One region of the Ruegeria sp. BI7 genome, then DNA from elsewhere that is predicted to be linked to it. Evidence: riboswitches for the same ligand, from Rfam matches in the RefSeq annotation. Region 1 holds a riboswitch; the other holds the start of a gene.
The links. A riboswitch is a leader RNA that binds a small molecule or an ion and turns the genes downstream of it on or off. The one in region 1 is predicted to bind cobalamin.
Positions count from the first base shown of each region.

Region 2: linked by a shared signal. The riboswitch ahead of ACR0JB_RS16080 (hypothetical protein) and the one ahead of ACR0JB_RS19015 (DUF1636 family protein) in region 1 are both predicted to bind cobalamin.

Region 1 is NZ_JBQFSK010000011.1:57,229-62,838, forward strand. Features, by position in the region: gene ACR0JB_RS19000 (hypothetical protein) at 1-118, opposite strand, end outside; gene ACR0JB_RS19005 (NAD(P)-dependent oxidoreductase) at 614-1,570, opposite strand; gene ACR0JB_RS19010 (LysR substrate-binding domain-containing protein) at 1,673-2,557, shown strand; cobalamin riboswitch at 2,630-2,838, shown strand; gene ACR0JB_RS19015 (DUF1636 family protein) at 2,922-3,311, shown strand; gene cobW (cobalamin biosynthesis protein CobW) at 3,308-4,363, shown strand; gene cobN (cobaltochelatase subunit CobN) at 4,367-5,610, shown strand, end outside.
Region 2 is NZ_JBQFSK010000007.1:134,545-140,154, reverse strand. Features, by position in the region: gene ACR0JB_RS16095 (bifunctional 2',3'-cyclic-nucleotide 2'-phosphodiesterase/3'-nucleotidase) at 1-557, shown strand, start outside; RNA gene ffs (signal recognition particle sRNA small type) at 597-695, shown strand; gene ACR0JB_RS16085 (alpha/beta hydrolase family protein) at 728-1,585, opposite strand; cobalamin riboswitch at 1,721-1,941, shown strand; gene ACR0JB_RS16080 (hypothetical protein) at 2,025-2,432, shown strand; gene ACR0JB_RS16075 (protein-tyrosine phosphatase family protein) at 2,434-2,928, opposite strand; gene ACR0JB_RS16070 (DNA polymerase III subunit gamma/tau) at 3,062-4,822, shown strand; gene ACR0JB_RS16065 (YbaB/EbfC family nucleoid-associated protein) at 5,058-5,402, shown strand; gene recR (recombination mediator RecR) at 5,467-5,610, shown strand, end outside.

The sequences.
Region 1 (5,610 bases):
ACACATTGACAAGCACAGTCCCTGCGCAGTCACTGAACTTTTGCTGTTCTCGTTGATTGCGTTTACGCGCATAGCTTGCTTGCCACTGCGCGCAAAGCCAATCTAGCGTGGTATCCAATCTACCTTGCGCTTGCTCGTTGTTAAGTTGCAGATACGGCTCGAAAGCCCAAGACTGCGCCGCACCTTGATCGGGTAGGTTAGCCTCTTCTATAGCTTGCCTAATGTGCCTCAGAAACTCTTGGCTCCGGTCTTGGTTCATTACAAAAATCCGACATATTTTTGCGCGCACCTATCTACCTTCTTTGTCGAACCCACTTCCCCCATACCCCTCACTTCTGACCGTGTTGTTTGCTTGGCTCCTTAGCCGGGCCTCTGGGAAGTATCTAGCCCATCAGACTTTGACACTAGAGGTTAGCACCCTTTGCCATCTCTTTTTGGGCGTTGACAATACCTGCACCAATCTCCAGCTTGTGTGACACAAAGTGAGACACACAAGCCAACCTCGCTCCCGATAGCTTTGGGAATTCAATGGCTTAGAAAAACGGTAGCGGGTCCGGTACTCGCCTCCACTTCTTTGATTATCTAACCGGTATTCAACTGCGCTCGGTGTGCGCTATTCGGCCTGACCTCTCTGTGGGATAACTTCATAACCCGGCTCCTCCGGTTCATCATCGTGCATCTCGGTCGGGAAACCGGGCGCCGTGATATCCAGCCCGGTCGCGTCCTCCAACCGCTTGATAATATTCGGTGACAGTTCGCGTTCACCATAGCGGGCGATACCGTCGTCGAAGATGCGGATCATTACCGGGTTGATTTCCAAGGGCACTCCGGCGCGGTCGGCGACGTCTTGGAACAGTCCGATGTCCTTTTTGACAAGGTCCATGGTGAAAGAGATATCGCGGGACCCGTTCAGAATGACTTGGCTTTCCGTTTCATGCACGAATGAAGTGCCCGACGAAATCTTTATCGCCTCATAAGTGGTATTCAAATCCATCCCGGCCGCTTTGGCCGTTACCAGCGCTTCGGCACAGGTGATCAGGTTGGCGGTCGCCAGATAGTTGGTCAGAACTTTTAGGACCGAGGCTGAGCCCAACTCCCCCGTGTGCAGCACGCGCCGCCCCATCGTGGTTAAAAACGGCAGAATCCGCTCAAAGGTTTCGCGATCACATCCGGCGAAAATCGAGATATTGCCAGTAGCCGCCCGGTGGCACCCGCCCGAAACCGGGCAATCCACCGCCGCGCCTCCACGCTCGATCACCATGGCGCCCAGTCGTTTAACCTCGGCTTCGTCGGTGGTCGACATCTCCATCCAGATCTTGCCCGGCCCGACCTCGGGCAGCATATCTTGCATCACTGCGTCCGAGGCCGCCGGGGACGGCAGGCAGGTTATAACGGCATCGCAGTCCCGCATCATCTGCGCCGGGCTTTCCGCGGCTTCGGCCCCCTTGGCCACAAACTCGGCCACCAAATCGGGGTTAAGGTCGTGAACCGTCAGGTCAATCCCGTTGCGCAGAAGCGAGCCGGACAGTTTGCCGCCCACATTTCCTAAACCGATAAATCCGACTTTCATGTTTCCCTCCTGACGGTCGTATTCGGGCCGAGTATCAGTGTTGTCTGTTAGAAACGAAAATGATTAATAATGCCAATTATGGTCAAAATAATTTGGTGATCTATGGACCGCCTTCCAAACCCCACATGGTTGCGCAGCTTTGAAACCGCCGCGCGGCATCTGAATTTCACCACCACAGCAAAAGAGCTGGGCCTGACGCAGACGGCGGTCTCATTGCATATCCGGTCGCTTGAGGCCGAGCTTGGGCAAAAGCTGTTCACCCGGAATGCCCGGCGGTTGGAACTGACTGAGCTGGGGCAGTCTTATTCGTTGACTGTGCGGCGTGCGCTTGGCGACATCGCCCTGTCCACCAACAGCCTGTTCGGCCCTGCCTCTCGCCAGACCCTGACGATCCGTGCGGCGATATCGACAGCCACCTATTGGGTCGCGGCGGAACTGCCCGACTTTACCGCTCGCCACCCCGAGATCCCCGTACGCCTTGTCTCGCACATCTGGAATGACAGCGTGGCCCCCGGCGATGTGGATGTGGAAATCCGGTTGGGTTATGGCGATTGGCTCGGCGTTCAGTCCGAAAAGCTGACAGACGAAATGCTGGTACCGGTATGCCGGGCCGGGGACTCGCCCGCGACCCTGAACGTACTGCGGCAAGGCCCTCTGATTCATATCCTTGGATACGAAGACAACTGGGCGCGGTACTTTCAGGCCAACGGACTCGCGCTTCCGGACCAACCGCCCCGACATTCGGTGGACACCTCGGTCGCAGCACTGCAGCTTGTGATGGCCGGTGCGGGCTATGCAACGGTTCTGGAACGGTTCGCCCGGAATGCGATCCGGCAGGCTGCGCCGATTGCAATTGCGGGTCCTGCGATTCCCTTTGCCCAATCGCATTACCTGATCCGTACACAAGGCGCTGCGCAACCGACCGCTGCGGCAGGGTTGTTTTGCGCCTGGCTGCGGGAACGGCTGGCCGTGCATGCCGCAGATTGACACAGGCTGGTCGCTTTTTCGGTTTGAACGATTTCACCATGCGCCTCGTGCTTGACAAGCCCCCTGCCCGTGCCGCATGTCGCATGCGTTGGTGTCCATCTTCGGATGGATGAAAAGGGAATGCGTCAGCGGGCAACCGTCAAACGCAGCCGCCCCCGCGACCGTGACCGGAGAGGGTGCCCAATGCCACTGGCCCGCAAGGCCGGGAAGGCGGGACATCTGCCGGGGCAAACGCCCCGACATCCGCAAGCCGGGAGACCTGCCAGCACCCGAAGTTGAAACCGGACGGGGTGATCCGGTGTCGGGTCCATGTGCAGACGTGGCCCGCATGAAACCCCGTCCCCTGCAAAGAGGATTTGGGGGGATGAGAGACGTGACCGAGACTGCACCAGTCGAGCTGCTGGTCTGCACGACCTGTCGGCGTGGCCTGCCGATTGAAGACGATGCGCAACGTCCAGGTGCCCTGCTGCACAAGGCACTGGAAGACGCAGATTTGCCCGAAGGTATCGTGCTGAAGCCGGTCGAGTGCCTGTCAAATTGCGATCAGGGTTGTTCCATAGTGCTGCGCGGCGGACCGACCCGCTGGACCTTTGTGTACGAAAACCTGAACGAAATCGACCATGTCGACACCATCGTCGAAGGCGTCACCAAGTATCTCGCCGCCGAAGACGGTTTGGTCAAATGGCGCGAACGTCCCGAACATTTCCGCAAAAACTGTGCGGCCCGCATTCCCCCGATTGGAGCCCTGAAATGAGCAACCTCGAAAAACTCCCCGTCACTGTGATCACCGGCTTTCTGGGTTCGGGCAAAACCACGCTGGTCAAACATCTAATGCAGAACCCGCAGGGCAAGCGTCTGGCCGTTGTCGTCAATGAGTTCGGCGATGTTGGCGTCGATGGCGATATCCTCAAGTCCTGCGCCATTCCCGATTGCCCCGCAGAAAACATCATGGAATTGGCCAATGGTTGCATCTGTTGCACCGTGGCCGATGATTTCATCCCGACCATCGAAGCCCTAATGGCGCTGGAACCGCGCCCCGATCACATCCTGATCGAAACCTCGGGCTTGGCCCTGCCCAAGCCGCTGCTGAAAGCCTTTGACTGGCCCGATATCCGTTCGAAAATCACCGTGGACGGCGTGATCGCTCTGGCCGATGCCGAGGCTGTCGCCGCCGGTCGCTTCGCCCCGAATGTCGAGGCTGTGGACGCCCAGCGCCTGGCCGATGACTCGATCGACCACGAAACACCCCTGTCCGAGGTTTTCGAGGATCAGATCTCCTGCGCCGACATCATCCTGCTGACCAAGCCCGATCTGGCTGGTCCGGAAGGCGTGGCAAAGGCCAAAGAAGTGATCGCAGCCGAGGCTCCGCGCCCCCTGCCCGTCGTCGAAGTTGCCGAAGGCGCTGTGGACGTGCGCGTCGTACTGGGGCTTGAGGCTGCCGCCGAGGATGACATGGATGCACGCCCGTCGCACCACGATGGCCACCACGATCATGAACATGACGATTTCGAAAGCATTATCGTCGAGTTGCCGGAACAGACCGATCCGGCAGCACTGGTTGCCAATATCGAACGCTTGGCAAATGAGCTGAACATCCTGCGGGTCAAAGGTTACGCCGCTGTTCAGGGCAAACCGATGCGCTTGTTGGTCCAGGCGGTTGGCGCACGCGTGCGACATCAGTACGACCGCCCATGGGAACCCGGCGAAGAGCGCCGCTCGCGTCTGGTGGTGATTGCCGAACATGACGACATCAAAGAGGCCGCGATCCGCGAGATCCTCGCGGGTGTGACCGAGGCCGCCGAGTAAGCCATGCACGTCGTCTTCCGCGAAAGCCACGGGCTCGAGGAAACCGAGACCCCGACCGATCTGGGCCAAAGCCCGGCGGATCTGGTGGTGCTGTCCTTTTCGGACAGCGACCTCGGAGCTTTCGCGGCAGGCTGGCATCGCGGTGGCGGGGCTGAGGGGCGGATGCCCACGATGCGGTTGGCCAATCTGACGGCGTTGAAACACCCTCTGTCCGTCGACACCTACGTCGAACAAACTCTGGAAGGTGCGAGAGGCATCCTGATCCGCCTGATCGGCGGCGTGCCTTATTGGTCCTATGGCCTGCAGCAGGTTCTGGCGCTGGCGCAGGACAAGGGCATCGCGCTGGCTGTCCTGCCAGCGGATGGGCGCGAAGATACGCGGTTGGACGACTTTTCCACCCTACCCGTTTCAACCCTGCGGCGGCTGGCGCATCTGTGCGATACCGGCGGCGAAGTTGCAGCGCAGGCCGCGCTGGCACAGATGGCGTTGGCGGCGGGGCTTTATGCAGGCCCTGTGATGGGCGCTAAAACCATCCCCGAATGCGGCGCCTGGTGCCCTGACCGTGGCGTAATTCCGGTGGAAAAGGCGTTCACGGGCGATGCAAAACGCCTTCTCGTGAGTTTCTACCGCGCTTACCTGACCTCGGCGGACACCGCCCCGGTCGCGGCCCTGATCCGTAACCTACGCGCGCGCGGGTTCGAGGCTGTGGGCCTGTTCGCGCCGTCGCTGAAAGCCCCAACCGCCGCCGAATGGTTGCGCGGAAATATTGTAGCATTGCAGCCGTCGGCCATAATCAACGCCACTTCATTCTCGGGCAAGGGCGCGTCTGGCACATCTCCGCTGGACGCGGCCAATGTCCCTGTGTTTCAGGTCGCTTTGTCAACTGCACGCCGCAAGGCCTGGGCCGAGGCGGAACGTGGCCTCTCGCCCGCCGACCTTGCCATGCATGTGGTGTTGCCCGAGGTAGACGGGCGGATTTCGGCGGGCATCGCCTCATTCAAAGAACCCGGGAAACGTGACCCACATCTGGAATACTCGCGATTTGCCCACCGGGCCGAAGATGAACGGATCGAGGCCATCATCGAACGGGTGACCGGGTGGCTAGCTTTGCATGACAAGCCCAAGGCCGATCAAACCCCGGTGCTGGTGCTGTCCACTTACCCTGGTAAGGACTGGCAGATGGCCCATGCTGTGGGGCTGGACGCGCTGGCCTCAGCCGAGGCGATGTTGGCCGATCTGCAGGGCGA
Region 2 (5,610 bases), on a different contig from region 1:
AGCAGATCAGCGACTGGCTTGAGATGTCTGCAGGTGTGTTCAACCAGATTACGCCGGGACATCAGACCACATTGGTCGACATCAACAGGGCGGGGCATAATTTTGATATTATACAGGGACTTACTTATCAATTTGATCTCTCTCAACCGGCTCGGTTCGACGCTGGCGGTCACTTGATCGACCCCGTCAACCGGCGCATTCGCAACATTCGCTTTGACGGCCAACCGATGGCCGCCGATCAACGGTTCGTCGTCGCACTGAACAATTACCGTGCCAATGGCGGGGGTCACTTTCCCTTTGTTGATCAGGCCGAGCCCATCGCGCTGCCGAACCTGCCTGTTCAGCGCGTCTTGCAGGACTATCTGTCCGGCGCACTGCCGCAAGATCCCTTGCAATATGCGCCCTATCCTTTTGGCTTTGCCCCGATGCAGGGCGCGACTGCGCTGTTAAGAACCGGTCCGAAGGCACAAACCCACATTGCCGAGCTTGAAGAATATGACCCTCACGTCGTCAGAGAAGACGATGAGGGCTTTTTGCTGATCCGTTTGACGCTCTGACGGGTTGTGTTTCCTGCGCCCGTTGCCTATATCAGACCCCGAGAGGTTGGCGCGGGCGAGCGCCTCGCCAACCTGGTCAGGTCCGGAAGGAAGCAGCCACAACGAGCCCCGCTTGGGTCGATGTCCAACCTCTCACTTTAACTCCCGACATTGAAAAGTTGCGAACAGGCCTAGGCAATCAACCGTGGCCAGACAGCCGAATTGCGCCGGGCAAAGGCACCGATATGGCCAACCTCGGACAGTCCGAACTCGGCCGGAGACAACAAATGGCGGCGTGCGTTGGGCCCGTACAGATCAGCCAGCCGCCAGACCGCGTTCATTGGCACCAGATCGTCATCCTCAAAGCTGAACAGATCCACTGGTGTGTCTGACTGTGCCCAGCGGGCCTCGGGCAAGGACACGCCGATTTCGGGCAGGTAGTTGCGCGGCGCAGTACACCAGCGGCGCCACTGCCAATAGACGCTGGCAGGCAGGTTCGATCCGAATCCCAGTGCCTTGCCCGGCAGGTAACCCAGCGCTTTTACGGCCAGGGGCGCGTGTCCGTACCAAAACAGCAAAGCCAACGCCCGATAAGGCCAGGGATGGTCCGACACAGTCACCGGCCCGGCGCAGACGCAGATCATACGGTCGATCTGATCAATATCGGGCTGAATCGGCCCCAGCATACCGCCGACGGAATGGCCGATGCTCCAGTGCTGCGCGTCGGGGTATCGCCTGCGCATCTCGGCCCGAGCCGCAGGCATGTCGATCAGCGCCCAATCCGCCATCGTGGCCTGAGCTGACTTCAATGGCCTGCTCTGCGAATGACCGAAATCGCTGTAATCATAGGTCAGACAGGCAATGCCATGTTCCGCAGCCAACCAGCGTGCGAAATGCTGATAATAGTCGCGCGGCACCCCGGTGGCGCTGTGGATCACCACTGCGATCCCAGATTCGGCCACCGGCAGGTACAGCCGAGCCGACAGTTGGGTCGAACCAGAAGGAAACTGAAAATCCTCGGTTAAAACAGCTTGTGCGGTATCCAGCATGGCGCCCTCAATCTGAACCGATTAGTTCACCACCCCAAACGGCATCTTTTGCCACCCTAAGTCAATCCTGTTTCCGCATGACCACGCGTCCACTTTGCCCCACCAAAAGGCGGCTTGACTCAGGTCACCCCTACCCGCTAGCGATTGGGTGATGGTTCTCGTCCCCGGTCCCCGGGGCGGGATGAAAAGGGAACACGGTGCGGTTCTGCCCGGAATACCGGAACGAACCAAGGCCGCGACTGCCCCCGCAACTGTAAGCGGTGAGCAATGCCGAAACACCACTGGCCGCAAGGCTGGGAAGGTCGGCAACGCAACGACCCGCAAGTCAGGAGACCTGCCATCGAACAAGAAACCGAAACTCGGACGGGGTGTCCGGGCAGGTCGTCAGCACGCTGCCACACCTGATCCATGCCCCCGTTCCACGCGCGGAGGGCGCAATATGATCTGGAAGACAAAGACACACCAATTTACCGCAACCGTTTGCCAACGCACAGGAAAAACCTGTCCGGCGCTGGCCCGGATGGCGCGCACGATCGTGCAGGCGATGGACGCGGCCGTTCCTGCGACGACGCCTGATTTTGAGTTCGACGGCAGCACTGAGCTGGCCTATTGCACGCAAGGATGCAGCGCACGGTTTCGCGCGCAAAAAGACCTGATCCGCGTCTTTTGCGACGCAAGTGATGATGCGCCCCTCGAGTCGCTGGATGCTTACGCAGATATGATGTTCGGCCCGGATGTGACTATACGCCCTGCAGGCATGCTAACCACCCCACCCTGCGCCATGCTTGAGGTCACAGCGATCCCGCCCAACCCGGTAGCACAGGCAGAACGACAGGTGGCGCTCTGATCTAGTCGCGCGTCCGCCCAAGGGCTGCCCATTCCATCTGGCCGTCGGTCTCGACGGCGCAGGACCGCACCGCCCGCAAACGGGCCAACGCTGTCTCGGGGTCTTCGCCATGCTTGACCATAAGGCGCAGCACGATCATCCCGGACCGGCCACAGCCGCCCCGGCAATGCACCAACACCCGCCCCCCGCGGGACAGAATATCAGTCGCCGCAGGGCTGACACTGCCCCACGCCGCGTCAACCTCAGGAGGCGGCGTACCGAAATCCGCAACCGGCAGATGCACCCATTCGATATTGAGTGCGTGCAGGTCTTCGCCAAGCCCACTTGCGCCCTCTTGCAGCATTTCGACCTCGGTGGTCATCGAGATCACAAGATCCGGCTGCCAGTCGCAGATCGTTCCCAAGTCCCGCGTATACCCGCCACCGCGCCCCGGAAGGGGCGACAAGGCAACGGTGCCGTTTCCAATCTGAACTGAATGAAGTGCGAACTGGCTCACTACGGACCCTCCCTGATACTCGCTTCTAAAGCGTGCAAATTGTGCTGCAAACCGAAATTCACCCAAGCCTGCTGTGGACGCGGGCGGCGGGGGTCTCTACGCTGCATCGGAACCCGAATCCGACAGAGCAGATATGAACGACACGCCCAGCCCCGCCTATCAGGTTCTTGCCCGCAAATACCGCCCGGAAACCTTTGCCGATCTCGTCGGTCAGGATGCCATGGTGCGCACGCTGAAAAATGCGTTCGAGGCCGACCGGATCGCACAGGCTTTCATCATGACCGGCATTCGCGGCACCGGCAAAACCACCACGGCACGGATCATCGCCAAGGGCATGAACTGCATCGGCCCCGATGGTGACGGCAAACCAACGACCGAGCCCTGCGGCCAATGCGAACATTGCGTGGCCATCATGGAAGGCCGCCACGTTGACGTGATGGAGATGGACGCCGCCAGCCGTACTGGTGTGAACGATATCCGCGAGATCATCGACAGTGTCCGCTATCGCGCCGCCAGCGCGCGCTACAAAATCTATATCATCGACGAGGTCCACATGCTGTCGACCAGCGCGTTCAACGCGCTGCTCAAGACGCTTGAAGAACCGCCCGAGCATGTGAAGTTCATCTTTGCCACCACCGAGATTCGTAAAGTGCCAGTGACGGTTCTGTCGCGCTGCCAACGGTTCGACCTGCGCCGGATCGAACCCGAGGACATGATCGGCCTGCTCGGCAAGATTGCGGCGGCGGAAAACGCTCAGATCGCGGATGACGCGCTGGCGCTGATTACCCGTGCGGCTGAAGGCTCGGCTCGGGACGCGACCTCGCTGCTGGATCAGGCGATCTCGCACGGTGCGGGTGAAACCAGCGCCGATCAGGTCCGCGCGATGCTGGGCCTGGCTGATCGCGGTCGGGTACTGGACCTGATGGACATGATCCTGCGCGGGGACGCTGCAGGCGCGCTGACCGAGTTGGGCGGGCAATATGCCGAAGGAGCCGATCCGCTGGCCGTGCTACGCGATCTGGCCGAGATCACCCATTGGGTCTCTGTGGTTAAAATCACGCCAGACGCAGCCAATGATCCCACCGTTTCGCCGGACGAGCGCGCGCGTGGTCAACAAATGGCCGAGGCCCTGCCGATGCGCGTCCTGACCCGGATGTGGCAGATGTTGCTTAAAGCGCTCGAAGAGGTCTCGGCGGCCCCAAATGCAATGATGGCAGCTGAAATGGCAGTGATCCGACTGACCCATGTGGCTGACCTGCCCAGCCCGGAAGAGTTGATCAAACGTCTGCAAGACACGCCCCCACCGCCAAATGGCGGACCCGGTGGCGGGATACCGGTGCCATCGCATGCCGCGGTTCAGACGCAAGCGCCGGTGGCATCTTCTTACGCAGCTCCCGCCCATGGTGGGGGCGGCGGCGCTCCCAGCGCGGCGTTGGCGCAGGATGTGCAGGCCGCCCTGGCACGCTATCCGACCTTCGATCATGTGGTCGAACTGATCCGCGCAAACCGGGACGGTGTGCTTCTGGATGAGGTCAAGCGGTCTTTGCGGCTTGCAGCCTATCAACCCGGGCGTATCGAATTCCAACCGACCCAGCGTGCCTCGGCCCAGTTGGCGCAACGTCTGGGGACCGCCCTGCAGCGATGGACCGGTAACCGCTGGGCAGTCACTGTCGTCAACGAAGGCGGCGGCGAGACGATCTATGAAAAGGAAAACGCGGCTGAGGAAGCACTGAAGGCAGAAGCCCGCGAACACCCGCTGGTGCAGGCGGTTCTGGCCCAGTTCCCGAAGGCGCGGATCAAAAGCATCGAAACGCCAGAGCAACGCGCAGCCAAGGTCGAAACCGAAGCCCTGCCCGAGGTCGAAGACGAATGGGACCCGTTCGAGGAAGACTGAGCCACTTCAACACACACCCCCGAAATCCTCCCGCGCCCGCCACGGGCCATCGGCTGACGCCGATCGCCCTGAGCGGCCTTGGGCCCGGCAGCGCGGGCTTTGCCCGCGCTGCCGGGCCCAACGGGAGGAAAGGTCTTTCAAAGACCTTGACGACGGGCGGGAGCAACCCCACCCCCTTGTGCCACACGGGTACCACCCGTATTTAGGCGACAAAGCGATACACAGGAGAATACCGATGCTCAAAGGACTCGGCGGTCTGGGCGACATGGCCAAGATGATGAAATCCGCGCAGGACTTGCAGGCCAAGATGACCGACATGCAGGAAGAGCTGAACAACATGACGGTCGTTGGCGAATCCGGTGCAGGACTGGTCAAGGCCACCGCCACCGCAAAAGGTGAGCTGAAAGGTCTGGACATCGACCCATCGATCTTTAACGGCGACGACAAGGAAGTGGTCGAGGACCTGATCCTGGCCGCCATCAAGGACGCACAAACCAAAGCGACTGAACGCGCACAGGCCGAAATGGCGAAGCTGACCGAAAGCATGGGCCTGCCCGCAGACATCAAGCTGCCGTTCTGATACACCCTCCTGACGGATCATCGGCCGGGCGCCCCTGCCCGGCCCATTTGCAGGAGCACCCTCGGTGAGTTCGAACAGCGATATCGACAACCTGATTGATCTGATGGCCAAGCTGCCGGGCCTCGGCCCCCGCTCGGCCCGCCGCGCGGTTTTGCACCTGATCCGCAAGCGCGCCCTGCTGCTGACACCCCTGTCGGACGCCATGCAG